DNA from 2 places in the Bradyrhizobium sp. i1.15.2 genome. Region 2 is predicted to be linked to the other one. Evidence: riboswitches for the same ligand, from Rfam matches in the RefSeq annotation. Region 2 holds a riboswitch; the other holds the start of a gene.

Region 1 (9,588 bases), 390 kb from region 2:
CAGCACCACGCTGGAGGACGAGAGCAGGCCGAGCACGACCATCGAGCTCGCCGCCAGCCAGAAGAAGCTTTGCGCGGTGGCATCGTGCGTCGACAGCCACCAGCCGACCGCCGAGATGTAGATCAGCCGCGCGGTCTGCGCCAGCACCGGGCCGATTACCTTGGCAGCGCCCTGCGACGAGAAATACATCGTCGAGGCAAGGCCGATGAAGGCGTAGAACGGCGCCACCGTCGACAAATATTGATGGCTGGTGGCGCGCACGGTCGCGCTGTCGGTGAAGATGTTGACCCAGAGATCGGGGAAGATCGCGACCAGGCAAGCCGGTGCACCGACGGCGACGAAGGCGCTCGCGGCCGCGATCCAGGCGATGCGCCGCGCGCGGGCGATGCGACCGGCGCCGACCGCCATGCCGATCATCGGCACCGAGGCGATGCCGAACGAGAACGCGATCGAGGTCAGCAGGAATTCCAGCCGCGCACCGATGCCGTAGCCGGCGAGGATCGCGGTGCCGAATTTCGCAAGCATGTGGGTGAAGATCGAGATCGTCAGCACCGATTGCAGCGGCGAGAAGCAGGCGATGGCGCCGACCTTCAGGATGTCGAAAAACATCGCCCATTGGATCCGAAGTCCGCGCAGTTTCGGCGTCACGCGGGCGCGGCCGGAGAACAGGTACCAGCCCATCACGCCGATGTTCATGCAATAGGCAATCAGCGCGCCGGCGGCGACGCCGCGCATGCCGAATTGCGGCACCGGACCGAGCCCGAGGCCGAGCGTGCCGCCAAGCACGATCTGCCAGGCCGCAGAATTGAGGATCAACAGCGACGGCAGCTTCATGTTGCCGGTGCCGCGGAGGACCCCGGCCATGGTGTTGAGTAGCCAGGGCAGCACGGCGCCGCCGAAAAACACCTGGGTGTAGGCGATCGCATGCGTCAGCACGTCGCCGCGGCCACCGAGCATTTCCAGAACGCGCGGTCCGAAGATCAGCATGCCCAGCATGAAGACGAGGCCGAAGCTGATTCCGATCAGCAGCGCGTGCGCGGCGAGCGTCCCGGCACGCTCGCGATCGCCGGCGCCGAGCGCGCGCGCGATGGCGGAGGCCACCGCGCCGCCCATCGCACCGCCCGACATGGTCATGGTCAGGATCACTGTCGGAAACACCAGCGCCATCGCGGCCAGCGCTTCCACACCAAGACGTCCGATATAGGAGGTCTCCGCAATCACCGTGCAAGTGCCGGCTGAGAGCGCGACGACGTTGGGCCAGGCCAGTCCGAGCAGCGTGCGCAGGATCGGCCCGTCCATCAGCGCGCTCCTCACAGGGCGCGGGGGCGGCGGCAGCGGACGCTCTTGTTCATCGACCGGGATTTCGGCGATGTCTGACATGTCCTCTCCGGGCGAAAGCGCCATTTGCGGCGCGGCAATGCTTGGGTGTACCAATGAATTGGTTCGCGCGCAGGGCGCAACGACAGGCTTGTTAGCACGATGCGCAGCGATTCCTCCTGCGCTAGGTGCAGGCGTGCCCTGCGGCAGCGCATTTCAGCCCGTGGAATTGCGGCTCTCAGTCTCCGTGGGGCCATCCTTCGAGACGCCCGCGTCGCGGGCTCCTCAGGATGAGGTCTTGTTTCGCGGTGACATGTCGGACCCTCATGGTGAGGAGCCCGCGAAGCTGGCGTCTCGAACCACGAGGCCAACGCCCGCGCGGCATTACCCAATCGTCCAGAGCAATGGCGGACGGCCGCGCGATGTCGGGGACAGGTGCACTCCGATGTGCCGCCCGCATCCGGCCGCGAGCCCTTCGAACAACCCCGCCAGCACCTTGGTGCAGGCAGGGTGGTCATCGGCGACGCCGTCCATCAACTTCCAGCTCTGCTGACGGATTTCGAACATGCCTTCGGATTGCGTCGTCTCAGCCACATCGTCCTGCGCGACCAACAGCGCGTTGAGGAACGTCGCGAATTCGCTCGCACCGCCGCGGCCCATCGACAGCGCCGCAGCGACCTCATCGAAATATTGCATCCCGATCAGCTTGCCCGTGAGGTGCAGGAGATAGCCGGCATCCTCTGGACCGAACAGCTGCACCATCACGGGCGCGGCTGTGCGCACATATTCCATCGCATAGTTGCGATAGGCTTTTTCCAGTCGCGGTCTTGGCCAGCTTGCGACTGGCAACGCCGGAGCCGCGGCGGCATCGAACAGCGGCGCTTCGAGATGTCGCGCGAACACGAGGCGCTGGTCGAGTTCGAGGGGCTGGTCATATTGATAATAGTAGCCTTCGAGCCCATCCTGGCCGTCGACGCTCTGCTTGGTGCAGACGAACCCTAATCTGGTATCGCCGAGCGCCACACCGTTGTTGGCGTGCCAGCCGCGCAGCATCGCGCGCGAGACTTCGCCCGGCACGCCGCAGATGGCGGTGCCCTTCCAGATCCAGCGCGGCGGCGGATAGCGGATCCAGGCTTTGCGATCACTCTCATACATGTATTCGACGTGCACGCCGCCGATCCAGTTGGAGAGGTAGTGATATTGCGCGGCCGCCACGGCGGGCGGCAGATGGGTCAACCCGAGCTTCTCCAGCCCCGGCAGAAAGCGCTCCTGCTGCTGGCGGCGGAACACGCGAAAGACGAACTCCGCAGCATCCGCCGTGCCGCGACGCGTGACCACGGTGAGGATCAGACCGGTGAAATAGGCGTGATAGAGATCGGCAACCGCGCGCCAGCGTTTCCATTGAGCTTCCTGCGCGGGGTCTGATGCGGCGGTCATGTTCGCTCCCGATCGTTGTTTTGATCGAGTGTGTCACTGCATCTGGTGACGGACAAGCTGAGCCGCACGCAGGGCGCCCTGCACGCCGCCAATTCCGCATCGCGAATTTTGCGCAGGCTTAATTTTGCGCAGCTTTGGCGGCACGCTCGCGCTCGACGCGCTCGGTCACGTCGCGCGCCATCGCCACCGATCCCTGCACCACGCCAGCGGCGTCCCGCACCAGCGCGAAGGTCATCTCGATGTAGAGCTTGCGTCCGTCCTTGTGCAGCGCGCGGGTCAGTGTCGGTTTGCCCGCAAGCTTCATCGCGCCGCTGGCAAGCGCGGCCTCGAAGCCTTTCCAGTGCGCGGCACGCAGATGTTCGGGAATGATGAGGTCGAGATTCTGACCCAGCGCTTCGTCCGCGGAGAATCCGAACAGTGCGGACGATGCGCGATTCCACCGCATGATCGTGCCGGAGCGATCCGAATAGATCAGCGCGTCTGCGACGTCGTCGAGGATTTTTGCGTCGAGTTCGGATTGATCTGTCATTTCGCCACCTCGGACGTAGCCCGGATTCGCTTATTATCCTGACACAGATTCGGTGTCATCGCCCGACTTGATCGGGCGATCCAGTATTCCAGAGGCGGATGTGATCGAACCGATAGGCTGCGGCGTACTGGATGCCCCGGTCAAGCCGGGGCATGACAGCGGAAGGTGAGCCTATCCCTACACCCGGAAATGCTTGCTCAGCTTCAGCCCCTGGGCCTGGTAATTTGAGCCGATGCGCTGGCCGTACATGGCGTCGGGGCGCGCCAGCATCTTTTCATAGACGAGGCGGCCGACGATCTGGCCGTGCTCGAGGATGAACGGCACCTCGCGCGAGCGCACTTCGAGCACGGCGCGCGACCCCAACCCGCCGGCGCCGGCATAGCCGAAGCCGGGATCGAAGAATCCGGCATAATGCACGCGGAACTCGCCGACCAGCGGATCGAACGGCACCATCTCCGCGGCGTAATCGGGCGGCACCTGCACCGCCTCTTTCGACGCCAGGATATAGAACTCGCCGGGATCGAGGATGAGACTGCCGTCGGGACGGGCCGAGATCGGCTCCCAGAACTCCTCGACGGAATAGCCGGCGCGGCGATCGACGTCGATCACGCCGGTGTGGCGCTTGGCGCGGTAGCCGACGAAGCCGCCGCTCTTCTCGCCGGAGAGATCTACGGAGACGGCGACGCCGCCGGTGAGATCGGCATCGTCGATATCGACGAGACGTTCGGTCGCGTGCAGCGCCTCGAGGTCGTCGATGTTGAGGATGGCATCGCCGGTGCGGAAGCGTACCTGACTCAGGCGCGAGCCCTCGCTGACCAGCACCGGGAACGTCTTGGGGCTGATCTCGGCATAGAGCGGGCCGTGATAGCCGGCACCGATCATGTCGAAGCGGCGGGTGCCGTCGGCGATCACGCGGGTGAAGACGTCGAGCCGGCCGGTCGAGCTCTTCGGGTTGGCGGCCGCGACGATCTCCGGCGGCAACGCGAGGCTTTCGAGCAGCGGCACGATGTAGACGCAGTTGGTCTCCAGCACCGCGCCGTCGGCGAGACTGAACTCGTGCAGCTTCAATTCGTCGATGCGCTCGGCAACGGTGGCGCCGGGACCAGGCAGGAAGCTGGCGCGAACGCGATAGGCGATATCGCCGAGACGCAAATCGAGGCTCGCCGGCTGGATCTGGCTTTCGACGAAGTCGTAAGCGGGCAGGATGAGACCGCCCTCCGCCATCGCCGCAATCATGCGGTCGGGCAGGATACCATTGGCGTCGGCGGCGACCGTGAACGTCAACCCGGGGTCCTCATCAGGGATCAAACACATCCCGACATGCGGGAAATATGAGCGTTTTACGGCTATCCGATGGACGTCTTGACGGAAAGGGCATTGCGGAATATGAGCATGACTTATCCCGTGGTGATTTGAGCCGGCCGGCTTGCAGCCACGTTAAATAAGTCGCTAAACAGGCCGGGGACCTCTGTGATCCCGGCCCGTGGAAATATTCCAGGCCGGTTTTTTTGTGGCCATTTTCGATGGTCACTTCAGGAGGTCCTATGTCGAAGTCCCCGGCGCCAACCGCGCAATACCGTCCCGAAACTCGCCTGGTTCATTCCGGCACCCTGCGCTCGCAATATGGCGAGACCTCGGAGTCGCTGTTCCTGACCCAGGGCTACGTCTACAACAGCGCCGAGGAGTGCGAGGCGCGGTTCAAGGGCGAGGACCCCGGCTTCATCTATTCACGCTACTCCAATCCGACCATCGCGATGTTCGAGCGCCGCATGATCGAGCTCGAAGGCGCCGAAGCGGCACGTTCCGCCGCGACCGGCATGGCCGCGGTGACGACGGCGATCCTGGCGCCGCTGAAGGCCGGCGATCACGTCGTGGCCTCGCGCGCGCTGTTCGGCTCGTGTCTCTACGTCGTGCAGGATTTGCTGCCGCGCTACGGCATCGAGACCACGCTGGTCGACGGCCTCGATCTTGACCAGTGGCAGCGCGCCATGAAGCCGAACACCAAGACGTTTTTCCTGGAGAGCCCGACCAATCCGACGCTCGACGTGCTCGACATTCCCGGCATTGCCGAGATCGCGCACAGCGGCGGCGCGCGGCTCGTCGTCGACAACGTGTTCGCCACGCCGATCTGGCAGAGCCCGCTCGCGCTCGGCGCCGACGTCGTGGTCTATTCCGCGACCAAGCACATCGACGGCCAGGGCCGCTGTCTCGGCGGCATCATCCTGTCCTCGGAGGCGTTCATCGCCGAGCACATCCACAATTTCATGCGCCAGACCGGCCCGTCGATCTCGCCGTTCAACGCCTGGGTGCTGCTCAAGGGCCTGGAGACGCTCGCCGTGCGCGTGCGCGCGCAGACCGAGACGGCCGCGCGCATCGCGGACGTGCTGGCGAGCCATCCGAAGATTTCGCGGCTGGTGTTTCCCGGCCGCGCCGATCATCCGCAGGCGGCATTGGTGAAGAAGCAGATGCGCGGCGGCTCGACGCTGGTCGGCCTCGAGGTCAAGGGCGGCAAGCAGGCGGCGTTCCGCGTGCTCAACGAGCTCAAGCTTGCCAAGATCTCGAACAATCTCGGCGACGCCAAGAGCCTCGTCACGCACCCCGCCACCACGACGCATCAGCGCCTCAAGCCGGAGGACCGCGCCGCGCTCGGCATCAGCGAGGGATTCATCCGCTTCTCGGCGGGGCTGGAGCACGCGGATGATCTAATCGAGGATCTGACCGCGGCGCTGGAGAAGGCGTAGCCACACACTCGGAATCGTAGGGTGGGCAAAGCGAAGCGTGCCCACCCTTCACGATCGCGGTGCCGATAGATGGTGGGCACGGCGCGCGAAGAGCGCGCCTTTGCCCACCCTACGGCACCAAGCTACATCGGCCGGTACGTCCGCACGTCCGCGGGCACGTTCACGCCGAGCTTGATCTGGCCGACGGAGCGGATGATGTCGTCGCCGAGGAGCTGGGCGAAGCAGGCGTAGCCCCAATCGTTCATGTGCAGGCCGTCGGCGATCACAAAGCTCTCGACCGGAAGCGATTGCTTCTCGTGCCAGTCGCGCATCACCTCGAAGCGCGGGAAGATGCCGACGTGACGGAGCTCAGCGACCTTGCCGAGCAGCTTCACCATCTTGCCGGCGCTCTCGGCGCGCTGGTTGACGGCTGGCGAATACTGCGGATCGACCAGCACGACGTCGGTGCCGCCGGCAGCCTGGATGCGGCTGATGCCGTCCTCGACGAGCTTGGCGGTATCGCCGGGATCGAGATTGCGCAGCACCGCATTGGTGCCGACCTGCCAGATCACCAGATCCGGATGCACGTCGATCACCTCCTTCTGAAGGCGCTTCATCATCTCGGGCGCGTCCTCGCCGCCGACGCCGGCATTGACGACGGTGATGTCGGCTGTCGGATAGTGCCGGTGCAGCTGCGCGGCAAGACGATTGGGATAGTTGAACTCCGGCGAGCTCGCACCGAATCCCGCGGTCGAGGACGAGCCGAATGCGACGATGACGACGGGCTGGCCGGCGACGAGCTTGCCCGCGACATGCGGCAGCGAGCCCATCGCCTTAGCGCCGCCCTTCGGCGACAGGCAGGGCACGCGGCTGAAGACGTCGCCGGCGGATTTCGCGACCTGCTTCACCTTGTCGATGGCGCGCGCCGTGATGCCGCGCTGGTCGGGGGACGTCGCTGCGACGGTCGTCTGGGACGGTGAAGCGGGAGCCGGATTAGCCGACTGCTGCGGGGCCGGCGTTGCCTGCGCGCCCTGCGTCTGCGCGTGCGATTGCCAGGCCGGACTCAGCAACAGCAGCACCGCTGCTGCAGGCGCAGCCAGCCATGCCGTCAGGCAAAAAGGGCGGAGAGAACTCATTAACGCTAGACCTCAATTTTGCTGCTGGGCCGGCTCCAGATGCGCAGCGTCGATCACGAACTGTGCCAACGCCCGGCCAAGGCAATCATGGACCTGCTTCGCCAGCTCAGGCCCGCGCGACGGGCTGAACAGGTCGAACTGCCCCTGGTCATTCCACTGCCGCATGATCGCGAAACGATCGAACAGCGGAATATCGTGCTCCTGCGCCACCACCCGCATATTGTCGAGGTATGGCGGCACCGAGATCATGGTTTCGGTACGCGGACTGTACTGCAAGTTCATCAAGACGACGTCAGCCCCTGCCTTTTGCAGCGCAACAACCCCTCCGGTCACTGCGCCGCGAAAATCATCGGGATCGATGGCTCGGATAGCATCGACAGTCCCGGTCTGCCAGATAACCAAAGTAGGTGCTTTTGCTTCCATCAGCTTAACGAAACTGGCGGCCGCCTCCTCGGCCGTTTTCTTGCTCTGTATTTCTACGGAGACGTGGACTATCTCGGACGGCGACAGCTTGTCCTTCAGAATGGCCTGCATCCGCGCCGGATAAGAGGCGTCCTCGGAAGCCGGAATTGTGGTCGAGCGACTGCCGATGACCAGGATTTCGAGCGGCTTGCCGGCCTTCACGGCATCGGCGACCTTGGGAAGCTGGCTTTCGCTGGTGAGCAGATAGGACGGCACTTCACAGGCTGCGGGCGCGGCTGAAGCAGCCGGCGCAGCATCGTCCGCGCGCGCCGGAGGCGCGGCGAGACCACCGCACAGCAGGATCAGGCTCAGGAAAACCTTCGCCTTCATCAGCCCCCTCCCGCCATATCGGCGCTGCCGACGGCGCTTTTGGTTTTCGAACCGCTCTTGTCAGCCACCCGCTTGTACCACGAAATCAGCCAGGCCATGGCCCACATGATCAGAATTCCGGAGAGACTAATTAGCGCATGCATGACCGGGCCGCCCGAGACCTCGGCCAGGATGAAATGGCCGGCAAAGGCGAGGAAGACGCCGAGACAGAATATCTCCAGGGAATGCGAGCCGCACAGGATCAGCGGCCGCAGCCATGGCGATTTCAGGCCCGGCCAGTCCCGCGGCAGGACGCGTACGGTGAGCGCGGCCAGCGCCAGGAAATGCGTGAAGCGCAGCACGTCCAGGTCGGCCTTGTCGATCGGATACATCCACTGCTCGAGCCGCTTCGGCATGAAATGGGAGAGCTGCGGCACATACCAGGTCAGCGTCACGTAGAATGCCGCGACCAGATAGGCGATCGCGATCCACATCGTCACCCGCGAAGCCAGAATGCGCGACATGCGTCGCGCACCCCCGAGCGCGCACCATGCCCCGAACACGAACAGCAATTGCCAGGCGAAGGGATTGAAGGCCCAGAAGCCGTTCGGATAGGCGGACAGATAGAGGTCGTATTCCCAGGTCACCGCGTAGAGCGCGACCGAGAGGCCGAGCGTCACGTCGGGGCGCCATTTCATCAGCCACAGGATCAAGGGCAGCGCCAGCATCAGCACGATATAGAGCGGCAGCACGTCCATGTTGACCGGACGGAAGCGCAGCAGCAGCGCCTGCACGATCGTCACGTCGGGCTGCTTGAGGAAATCCATGATGCCCATCTCTTCGGTGTAGAGCGGGTTCTCGAACCTGGTCGCGACGTAGGAGATTTCGGCAAGGAAGATCGTGAACAGGAAGACGTGGGCGACATAGATCTGCCAGACGCGCCGCAGGATGCGCGCGGTGGCGACGACAATGCCGGACTCCAGCATCGCCCGACCGTACACGAAGGCGGCGGTATAGCCGGAGATGAAGATGAAGATCTCGGTGGCGTCGCTGAAGCCGTAATTGCGGATCGTGAACCAGGTCAGAAGGCTCGGCGGCAAATGGTCGATGAAGATCAGCCACAGCGCAAGGCCGCGGAACAGGTCGAGCCGGAGCTCGCGCTCCCCGATGGCGGGCAGCGAAATGGCCGGCGCGGCCGCGCGCCGCTTTGCCCCCGCGGACTTGACCTCCACAGGTTTAGCGGTTCCCGCGATCGTCGATCCCGTCACTTGGTCGGCAATAGTCATCGGGGGCCTAAAAACCCTTCCGCAAATCGCGACGTGGCAAGGAGTGTACCGGTCCGGCCGTCATCTCGCAAAGCCACCGGATCACATGCAAGTACGTTTGGACCTACACTTGGACGTGTACTTCCCTGCGAATTCAGGCGGGACGATGTCGCCAAGGCCGCCTCCGGCGTTTGGTTCCCGGGCGGTTTTCGGTATGATGGCAATCATGTACCGCGCCGTGACCCGCCAGATCGAAGTGACCGTCGAGCCGAACTTTGTTCCGGAGCAGTCGTCGGCCGACCGCTCCCGTTATTTCTGGGCCTACACCATCGTCATCACCAATTCCGGCGATGAGACCGTGCAGCTCAAGACGCGGCACTGGATCATCACCGATGCCACCGGCCGGCAGCAGG
Region 2 (9,588 bases):
GACCGCGTTCTTCGGCGGCAACGTCCCGGCTGTCGGCACACCCGCCATTGGACCCCAGGGCGTGCTGAACCCGAACCTTCAGGTCAATCTGACCGGTCCCGGCGGCAGCTTCTTCAACAACCTCAACAATGTCAGTCTGAATCAGGTGCCCGACGTCACCGTCAAGGCAGCCTGGGACCCACGGCTCGGGCCCACCAAGCTGCATGTCGAGGCGTGGGCGCTCTACCGCCAGCTGTTCGATCGCTTCAACAACGCCAACCACACCTACGACACCGGAAGCTTCGGGGGACACATCTTCGCCGAACTGATTCCGAAAACCCTCGATCTTCAGCTCTATGGCTCGCACGGCGTGCTGGGCCGCTTCACGGCAACGCCGTTCCCCGACGCGGCGGTGGCGCAGGACGGCACCATCCTCCCGCTGACGATCACGGCGGCCGCCGTCGGCCTGATCTGGCACGCGACGCCCAGCCTCGATGTCTACTCCTATGCAGGCCTCGAAAAGGCCAAGGCGAATTTCGCCAATGTTGGAACGGTGCCCTTCGGCTACGGCAATCCGCTCTACAACAACACCGGCTGCTTGACCGAGAATTCGCCGGCCGCGACCTGCAACGGAAACACCAGGGAGGTCCGGCAGATCACGGCCGGGATCTACGACACCATCTACCAGGGCAATTTCGGTACGCTCAAAGCCGGCCTGCAATATTCCTACACGCAGCGGTTCGCATTCGCCGGCGTCGGCGGCGCCCCGAAGACGGACGACAACGTGGTCATGACGCAGATCCGCTACTATCCGTTCTAGTCACGGAGCCACGCGGGCTCGTAGCCCGGATGGAGCGAAGCGCAATCCGGGAATCTTGCCTCAAGCGACGGAGGTCCCGGATTACGCTTGCGCTCCATCCGGGCTACTTCAGTGCTACGGCTTGTTGCCGAGCTGCGCATGCGGCCGGCCGAAGTCGGGCGCCGCCGAATCCTGGCCGATCTCGACAATGCCGCGGCGGATGGCGCGGGTGCGGGTGAAGTGGTCGAACAGCGCCTCGCCGTCGCCGCGGCGGATCGCGCGGGTGAGCTTTGCCAGATCCTCGGTGAAGGTGCCGAGCATCTCCAGCACGGCTTCCTTGTTGGCGAGGAAGACGTCGCGCCACATCGTCGGATCGGAGGCGGCGATGCGGGTGAAATCGCGAAAGCCGCCGGCGGAGAACTTGATGACCTCGGACTCCGTCACCTGCGCCAGTTCGTCGGCGGTGCCGACGATGGTGTAGGCGATCAGATGCGGCAGATGGCTGGTGATCGCGAGCACGAGATCATGATGATCCGGCGTCATGATTTCGACCTTGGCACCCATCGCCGCCCAGAACGCACGCAGGCGATCGGTGGCAGCCGCATCGACGCCCTCCGGTGGGGTGAGGATGCACCAGCGGTTGATGAAGAGCTCGGCGAAGCCCGAATCGGGGCCCGAATGCTCGGTGCCTGCGACGGGATGCGCCGGCACGAAATGGATGCCTTTCGGCAGATGCGGCGCCATATCCCTGACGATGGCGCCCTTGACCGAGCCGACGTCGGAGATGATCGCGCCGGGCTTGAGATAGGCGGCGATTTCCTGCGCCACCGGCCCGCAGGCGCCGACGGGAATGCAGAGGATGACGAGATCGGCATCCTTCACCGCTTCCGCATTGGTCGCCACGACCTGATCGACAATGCCGAGCTCCATCACGCGTGCGCGCGTCTTCTCCGAGCGCGCGGTGGTAACGATCTCGCCAGCCAAGCCCTGGAGCTTCGCAGCGCGCGCGATCGAGCCGCCGATCAAGCCGAAGCCGATCAGCGCGACGCGCTCGAAGTGCGAGGTCGCGCTCATGTTCCGGCCATGAAGTCGCGCAGGCCCTCGACGACGAGGCGGTTGGCCTCCTCGGTGCCGATGGTCATGCGCAACGAATGCGGCAGGCCGTAGTTCTTCAAGCCGCGCAGCACCAGCCCGCGCTTGGTGAGGAAGGCGTCGGCTGCGTCCGAGGTCTTTCCCTCCGTCGGGAAATGGATCAGCACGAAATTGGCGACGCTCGGCGTCACCTTCAGGCCGAGCTTGCCGATCTCCTCGGTCAGCCAGTTGCGCCAGGTCTCGGTGAACTGCTTCGACATCGCCTGATGCGCGGTGTCCTCGATCGCGGCAACGGCAGCGTACATCGCCGGCGTCGACACGTTGAAGGGACCGCGGATGCGGTTGACCGCGTCGATGATGTGTTCGGGGCCGAACATCCAGCCGATCCGCAGCGCCGCAAGACCATGGATCTTGGAGAACGTGTGGGTCACGACCGTGTTCTCGGTGGTCGCCACCAGCTCGATCCCCATCTCGTAATCGTTGCGCGAGACGTAGTCGCAATAGGCTGCGTCCAGCACCAGCAGCACGTGCGAGGGCAGGCCGGCGCGCAGGCGCTTGACCTCGTCGAACGGCAGATAGGTGCCGGTCGGGTTGTTGGGGTTGGCGAGCCAGACCAGTTTTGTGCGCGGCGTGACGGCTTTCAGGATGGCGTCTACATCCGCGGTGAGGTTCTTCTCCGCCGCGACGACGTTCCTGGCGCCGACCGCCATGGTTGCGATCGGGTAGACCAGGAAGCCGTGCGTGGTCGAGATCGCCTCGTCGCCATGGCTGAGATAGGTGTGGGCGAGCAGATTGAGGATCTCGTCCGAGCCGGCGCCGCAGATGATGCGGTTGGGGTCGAGCCCGAAGGTGCGCCCGATCGCTTCGCGCAGCACGCGCGAGGTCCCTTCCGGATAGTCTTCCAGGTGATCCGCCACGTTCTTGAACGCCTCGATCGCCTTCGGCGAGGGCCCGAACGGCGTCTCGTTGGCCGAGAGCTTGAACACCTTGCGACCGGGCTCCGCCACCGGAGTCTTGCCGGGCGTATAGGGCGCAATATCGAGAATGCCGGGATTCGGCACTGGGCGGGACATCTTCAACTCCGGAGTGGCTTAAGCGGTTCGCGACTTACGATTTCGGCCCGGTCGGGGGCACCGTATAGCGCGTTGCGTGGCTGCCGACGAGGGCCGTGGAGCGCACCGAGGCCCCCGCTTCGATCAGGGCAGCCTTGATCTTGTCGAGGCTGCTCGTCGCGGTGACCGAGACCAGCAGCGCGGCGCCGTCGAAGGCGGTGTCGGGCACCGCCACGATCTCGGCGAGCGGCGACAGGGCGCGCGCAACTTCGGCGTTCCACCCTGACACGCGTACGCTGAAGGTCTCGACCTCCGTCACCAGGGCGCTGTCGGCGACGCGCGAGACCGCGAACACCGGCAACGCCGCCGGATGGTCGGCGCGCTCGACAAAGGGTAGCCGCGCGATGATCTTTGGCGCGCCGGCTTCTTCCAGCGACAGCCACCACGGCGTGCGGCTCGAGGTTGCCGAGACCAGCGCAAGGTCGCCCTTGGATTTCGCGACGGCCTCGACCGCCGCCTGCGCGCTGAAATGCGCGACGTAAGGCACGGTGAAGCCGAAATGGAATCGCGCGGAATCGCGCATGGCCGGCTCGCTTGCCGAGATGTCGGCGTGCACCGAGAATGGCGCCTGGACGTAAGTGAACGTCGCGATGATCACGCGCCAGATGCTCTCGACCGTGTCGAGCGGCAGGATGCCGCGATGGCGCTGGACGAGGTCACGCATCATGGCGGCCTCGCGCGCGGGACGGAACGCCGAGCCGACCTCCTGGGTCTGCTTCACCTGGATCAGGCGGTCGATGATGTCGCCGCGCTGCATCAGCAGGCGATGCATGCCCTCGTCGATCGCGTCGATCTCCTTGCGCAATTCCTGGAGCGATGGTGGCGCGGGCGGACGTTGGGACATGTCTGACAGGTGCTGTTGAGGGGCGTTCCAATGCGGATCAGTCGAGCCGTCACCGCTACGATGGATGTCCTGATTAGGCAGTCGGGGCTGCGAAAGCAAAGAGAAATGCAAAGGGAAATCGGGCCCTTTCCGCCGGCGGCGCGGCAGGCGAATTTGGTCGATCCGGGCCGCGACTTGACGAAAACCGTCCAAGACGGTAGTTTTTATCCGTTCCGTGGTCATTTGAGCCGGCCGGCTTGCAGCCACGTTAAAAAACTCGCTAAACAGGCCGGGGACCCTTTCGATCCCGGCCGAACCTATCGTTCAGGCCGGGTTTTTCATGGCCTGATGTCAATGCGGTCACTTCTACGATCGCAAACGAGGTCGATGGTCAGATGGTTGGCGTCCAGTCAATTCCCAGTCCCGCGATCACTGCCGACGAGCGGTCGCACGAGGTGGATCGTCCGAGCTCGCAGGTTGCGCAGTTCGGCACGAAGCAGCCGCTGCAGCTCGATTGCGGTGTCGATCTCAGCCCGTTCCAGATCGCCTACCAAACCTACGGCGAGCTCAATGCCGATCGCTCCAATGCGATCCTGATCTGCCATGCGCTGACCGGCGACCAGCACGTCGCCAATGTGCACCCTGTCACCGGCAAGCCCGGCTGGTGGGAGACCTTGGTCGGCCCCGGCCGACCGCTCGATCCCAGCGAGTATTTTATCATCTGCTCCAACGTGATCGGCGGCTGCATGGGCTCGACCGGTCCGGCTTCGATCAATCCCGCGACGGGCAAGGTTTGGGGCCTCGATTTCCCCGTCATCACCATCCCCGACATGGTGCGCGCGCAGGCGATGCTGATCGACCGGCTCGGCATCGACACGCTGTTCGCAGTCGTCGGCGGCTCGATGGGCGGCATGCAAGTGCTGCAATGGACTGCGGCGTATCCGACTCGGGTATTCTCCGCGCTGGCGATTGCCTGCTCGACACGACATTCGGCGCAGAACATCGCGTTCCACGAGCTTGGCCGTCAGGCGGTGATGGCCGATCCCGACTGGCACCAAGGCGGCTATGCCGATCACGGCATCCATCCGCATCGCGGGCTCGCTGTCGCTAGGATGGCGGCGCACATCACCTATCTTTCGGACGCCGCGCTGCATCGAAAATTCGGCCGGCGCATGCAGGACCGCGAGCTGCCGACCTTCTCGTTCGACGCCGACTTCCAGGTCGAGTCCTATCTGCGCTACCAGGGCTCATCCTTTGTCGAGCGCTTCGACGCCAACTCCTATCTCTATCTGACCCGCGCGATGGATTATTTCGACATCGCCGGCGACCATGGCGGCGTGCTGGCGAAGGCGTTCGCGGGAATCCAGACCCGCTTCTGCGTGGTTTCTTTCACCAGCGACTGGCTGTTCCCGACCTCGGAATCGCGCGCGCTGGTGCACGCCCTGAATGCGTCGAGCGCGCGGGTGTCCTTCGCCGAGATCGAGACCGATCGCGGTCACGACGCGTTCCTGCTCGACGTGCCCGAGTTCTTCGACATTGCCCGTGCCTTCCTGCAGTCGGCAGGCAAGGCGCGCGGGCTCACTGCCAAGACTGCTTAACAAGGACGGCTAGTCATGTCTGTACAGGAAGCGCTGCCGCTGGGCGGCCTTGCGACCGGGCAGCCCGGCGATTTTCGCGCCGACCATGTGCTGGTGGCCGAGATGGTCAAGCCGGGCTCGAAGGTGCTCGACGTCGGCTGTGGCGAGGGCGACCTGCTCCAGCTGCTGGAGACCCGCGGCATCGACGGCCGCGGCATCGAGCTGTCACGCGAGGGCGTCAACCGCTGCGTCGCCAAGGGTCTTGCGGTGGTGCAGGGCGATGCCGACACCGATCTCGTGAATTATCCCGATGACGCCTTCGACTACGTGATCCTGTCGCAGACGTTGCAGGCGACCCGGCAGCCGAAAGTGGTGCTGGAGAATTTGCTGCGCATCGGCCGCCGCGCCATCGTGTCGTTCCCGAATTTCGGCTTCTGGAAGATGCGGCTCCAGCTCCTGATCGGCGGCCACATGCCGCGCACGGAGAATCTGCCGGCAAGCTGGTATGACACCGCCAACATCCATTTCTGCACCATCAAGGATTTCGTCGAGCTCTGCGACGCGATCGACGTCAAGATGGAACGTGCCGAGGCGCTCGACCTCTACGGCCGCCCGCTGCGGCTGCGGATGCCCTGGTGGGTGTGGAATCTGTTCGGCGAGCAGGGCGTGTTCTTGCTGACGCGAGGCGGCAGGAAATAGGATTCCCGTAGCCCGGATGAAGCGTAGCGCAATCCGGGATTCTATCCGCGGAGGCGAAGGCCCCGGATTACGCTTTCGCTCCATCCGGGCTACGCGACGGAGCCTGTGATGACGTCTTCGCGCTAATGCGCCGGCAACGACCGCGCATCGCGCGCCGGCCATCGTCCCGCTTCTACCAGCGTGACGAACCGTTCCACCGTTTCGTTGAACAGCGCGGGCTCTTCGAGATTGAGCACGTGGCCGGACTTCGGAAACATGGCGAGCCCTGCCGCAGGCAGGTGCTTCTTCAGGAACAGGCTTGCGCCGACGCACGGATCGTCCTCGTCGCCGCAGATGATGAGTGCCGGCGTCGTGGCGGCTCTGATCGCGTCTGTCATCGTAAAGATCGAGGGACGGCCGGCCTGGAAGCCGCGCATCGTCCGCGCCGATCCCTTGGCGTCGTGCCGCGCCAGGGCGGCGTAGAAATCGGCGTGGCCGCGCGGGTCCTTCACCAGGAAGGGAATCCGGCTCGGCGCCTCGCGCGTGACCTTTGCGACTTCGGCCGAGCCGAGCATCTCGAATTGCTCCGCGTTGGCGCGGCACTGCTGGCGCCAGGCGTCGAGGTTCTCGATCTCCGAGCCTGAGCCGACGCCGGCGAGCGTCATCGACAGGGCACGTTGGGGCGCGTTGAGCCCGATCTGGAGCGATGAATAGGCGCCCATCGAGAGGCCGACGAAGTGCGCGCGATCGATCTTCAGATGATCGAGCACCGCGAGCGCATCGGTGTAGAAATGCGTGTAGCCGTAGACCTCGCCATCAGGCACGTCCGATGGCGTGTAGCCGCGCGCGGAATAGGTGATGCAGCGATGGCCGCGCGAGAAGTAGCGCATCTGCGGCTCCCAATTGGTGTAGTCGGCGGCGAATTCGTGCAGAAAAAGTATTGGCGTGCCCGTGCCTGCTTGTTCGAAATAGAGGCGGCAATTGTCCTTCGTGAGGGCGTGAGGCATCCGGTTTTCTCCCAGAGGTGGCTGCGACATTGGAATGCCGTCCTGCGGTTAGCGCATACGAACCTAACACTTATTAATCATCTTAATCATCGTCCAAAATCTCCGCGACCGCGTCTTGTTCTCGCCACATCAGGATACTGATACAGCCCGCGGATGTCGGCCACCGCACGGGCCGATTGGGAAGTGGGGGTGTCAACGAAGGATGAAGAATGTTCGAGTTGTTTGCGTCTCGCCTGTCGCGCTGTGTCGTCGCGCTGGCTGTTTCCTTCGCGGCGGTCGCCGCGCTCATCTCTCCGGCGTCAGCACGACCTCATCGTCATAGCGCAGAGCGGCACGCTTACGCGCATCACGCCAGCAGACATCATCATTACCGGCATGCACGCAGTTCGCGCTTCGAGCGCGGCGCGGCGCAATTGCAGGCGAGCGGCTTCGGCAACACCTTCGCCAGCTATGACCCGAACGCCAATAGCGGCGGCATCGCCACGAGCGGCAGCGGTGGAATGGCTATGAGCGGCGGCGGTGGAATGGCCAAGAGCGGCAACGCTGGAATGGTTACCAGCGATAGCGGTGGGATGACCACGCGCGCCAGCCGTCGAACCATGAGGCGTGGCGGTGGGATGACCACTAACGCGAATGTTGGCGGCGTGGCCAATACCGCGACGAGCAGCGGCGGCTTCGGCGGCGGGTCGGGCCTCGTGTCCGAGGCACGCCGCTATGTCGGCGGCAATCCGACCGGCCGCGGTAGCCTGTGGTGCGCGCGGTTCATGAACATGGTGCTTGAGAAAACCGGTCACCGTGGCACCGGCTCCGACTTGGCGAACTCGTTCGCGCATTACGGCACGCGTGTCTCCGGTCCTCAGGTCGGCGCCATCGCGGTCATGTCGCGCGGCGGCCGGGGCGGTCATGTCGGCATCATCACCGGCGTCGACGCGCAGGGCAATCCGATCATGATCTCCGGCAACAACGGCAACCGCGTCCGCGAAGCGCCGATCTCGCGCGGCCGGATCTACGCCTATGTGATGCCGAATTGAGGTGCGTCATTGCGAGCGCAGCGAAGCAATCCAGAATCCCTCGCGGAGACAGTCTGGATTGCTTCGTCGCTTCGCTCCTCGCAATGACGGAGTTTGCCGAGAAAGCGCCCCGTCACACCAGCTTCGGCTGTTCCACCGCAACCGCGTCGCCCACGCCGATGTCGCCGTCGGCGATCACCTCGGCATAGATGCCGCAGTCCATGTGGCCGAGATTGCTCGAGAGCGTGGCCGGGATTTCGAGATCGCGCCTGGCGGTCTGAGGATCGACATTGGTGGCCGGGCAGCGCTTGATGCGCTTGACCACTTTCAGCCGGGCCTGTCCGATCGCCAGCGTCTGGCCGACGAGGTCGAGCTCGGACCAGGCCGGCCAGCTCTTCACGTAAAGATTGGCGCGGAAGCGTAGCGGGTGGACGGCTGCGCCGCCGAGCATGGTCTCGAGCGCGCGGACGCTGTCGAGATTGATGATGGACACGACCTTGCGGGCGACGTCGGAAAAGCTGTGGTCGCGGCCGGACAGGACCTTGGGCGGGCCCTTCAGCTCCGGCTGAAAGTTTTCCCTGAAATAGTCCTCGATGGCGGCGCGTCCGGCGGCGGTCTCGAGATCGCCGCTGGCGACGATCTGGCCGTCCTTGCGGATGGTCAGGCGATGGGTCGCGTCCCCGAACCGGCTGTCGAGCGAAGCCAGCCGCTCATTGCGCGCCAGCATCAGGAACTGGATCTTTGGCTTCCACTGCGGCTCTTCCGGGTCGAAGCCGCTGGGGCCGTTCTCGATGGCGTAGCGGCGGTCGGCGGGCAGGGTCTGGCCGGTCCGCAGGGAGACGCGGGGCAGGGGCTCCGGCGTCAGGCCCTTGATCGGATAGCGGTAGAGGCCGGCGATCTCGGCAGTCTGGCTGGCTGTCATTGCGCTCGGTGTCATGCCGCTACTTAGGGGATTCGGCCCACCGGCGCCAAGCGGGCGGATCCGCGCACGAAATTGTGAACTCGCCTCTTCCGGTCCGAGGCCTCGCTTCCCACATCTGGGTCAGGCCGGCGCCAGCGCCGGCTGATAACGACCGTTGCCGGTTGAGAAACGTCAATGCGGTCATCGGAAACCCAATGAAGATGCCGTTTGGAGTGCCTTAGAGGGCTCCAGGGGCAGGCCGAGGGACAGAGAAGATATGAACATCGAGAAATATACCGAACGCTCCAGGGGCTTCGTCCAGTCTGCGCAGTCGCTTGCGGTGCGCGAAGGGCACCAGCAGTTTTCGACCCTGCACGTCCTGAAAGTGCTGCTGGACGACAATGAAGGCCTCGCTGCCGGCCTGATCGACCGCGCCGGCGGCAATTCCCGCGCAATCCTGAAGGCGACCGAGGACGCCCTGAACAAGGTGCCGAAGGTCTCTGGCGGCGGAGCCGGCCAGATCTATCTGGCGCCCGAGCTCGCCCGCACCTTCGACGCGGCTGAGAAGGCCGGCGAGAAGGCCGGCGACAGCTTTGTCACGGTCGAGCGG

The links. Region 2 has a riboswitch for S-adenosylmethionine ahead of metX (homoserine O-acetyltransferase MetX). Riboswitches for the same ligand answer to the same signal wherever they lie in the genome.
Region 1: linked by a shared signal. The riboswitch ahead of ABIB80_RS02335 (O-succinylhomoserine sulfhydrylase) and the one ahead of metX (homoserine O-acetyltransferase MetX) in region 2 are both predicted to bind S-adenosylmethionine.

The regions. Positions count from the first base shown of each region.
Region 1 covers NZ_JBEPRQ010000001.1:474,870-484,457, forward strand. The annotation lists gene ABIB80_RS02315 (MATE family efflux transporter) at 1-1,380, opposite strand, end outside; gene ABIB80_RS02320 (hypothetical protein) at 1,702-2,754, opposite strand; gene ABIB80_RS02325 (PAS domain-containing protein) at 2,873-3,283, opposite strand; gene ABIB80_RS02330 (2'-deoxycytidine 5'-triphosphate deaminase) at 3,461-4,597, opposite strand; SAM riboswitch at 4,678-4,757, shown strand; gene ABIB80_RS02335 (O-succinylhomoserine sulfhydrylase) at 4,828-6,024, shown strand; gene ABIB80_RS02340 (SGNH/GDSL hydrolase family protein) at 6,147-7,139, opposite strand; gene ABIB80_RS02345 (SGNH/GDSL hydrolase family protein) at 7,152-7,931, opposite strand; gene ABIB80_RS02350 (OpgC domain-containing protein) at 7,931-9,196, opposite strand; gene apaG (Co2+/Mg2+ efflux facilitator ApaG/CorD) at 9,390-9,588, shown strand, end outside.
Region 2 covers NZ_JBEPRQ010000001.1:80,487-90,074, reverse strand. The annotation lists gene ABIB80_RS00435 (hypothetical protein) at 1-799, shown strand, start outside; gene ABIB80_RS00430 (prephenate/arogenate dehydrogenase family protein) at 914-1,852, opposite strand; gene hisC (histidinol-phosphate transaminase) at 1,849-2,943, opposite strand; gene ABIB80_RS00420 (chorismate mutase) at 2,978-3,826, opposite strand; SAM riboswitch at 4,031-4,110, shown strand; gene metX (homoserine O-acetyltransferase MetX) at 4,201-5,403, shown strand; gene metW (methionine biosynthesis protein MetW) at 5,419-6,081, shown strand; gene ABIB80_RS00405 (alpha/beta fold hydrolase) at 6,204-7,067, opposite strand; gene ABIB80_RS00400 (TIGR02594 family protein) at 7,277-8,098, shown strand; gene ABIB80_RS00395 (MOSC domain-containing protein) at 8,211-8,999, opposite strand; gene clpB (ATP-dependent chaperone ClpB) at 9,256-9,588, shown strand, end outside.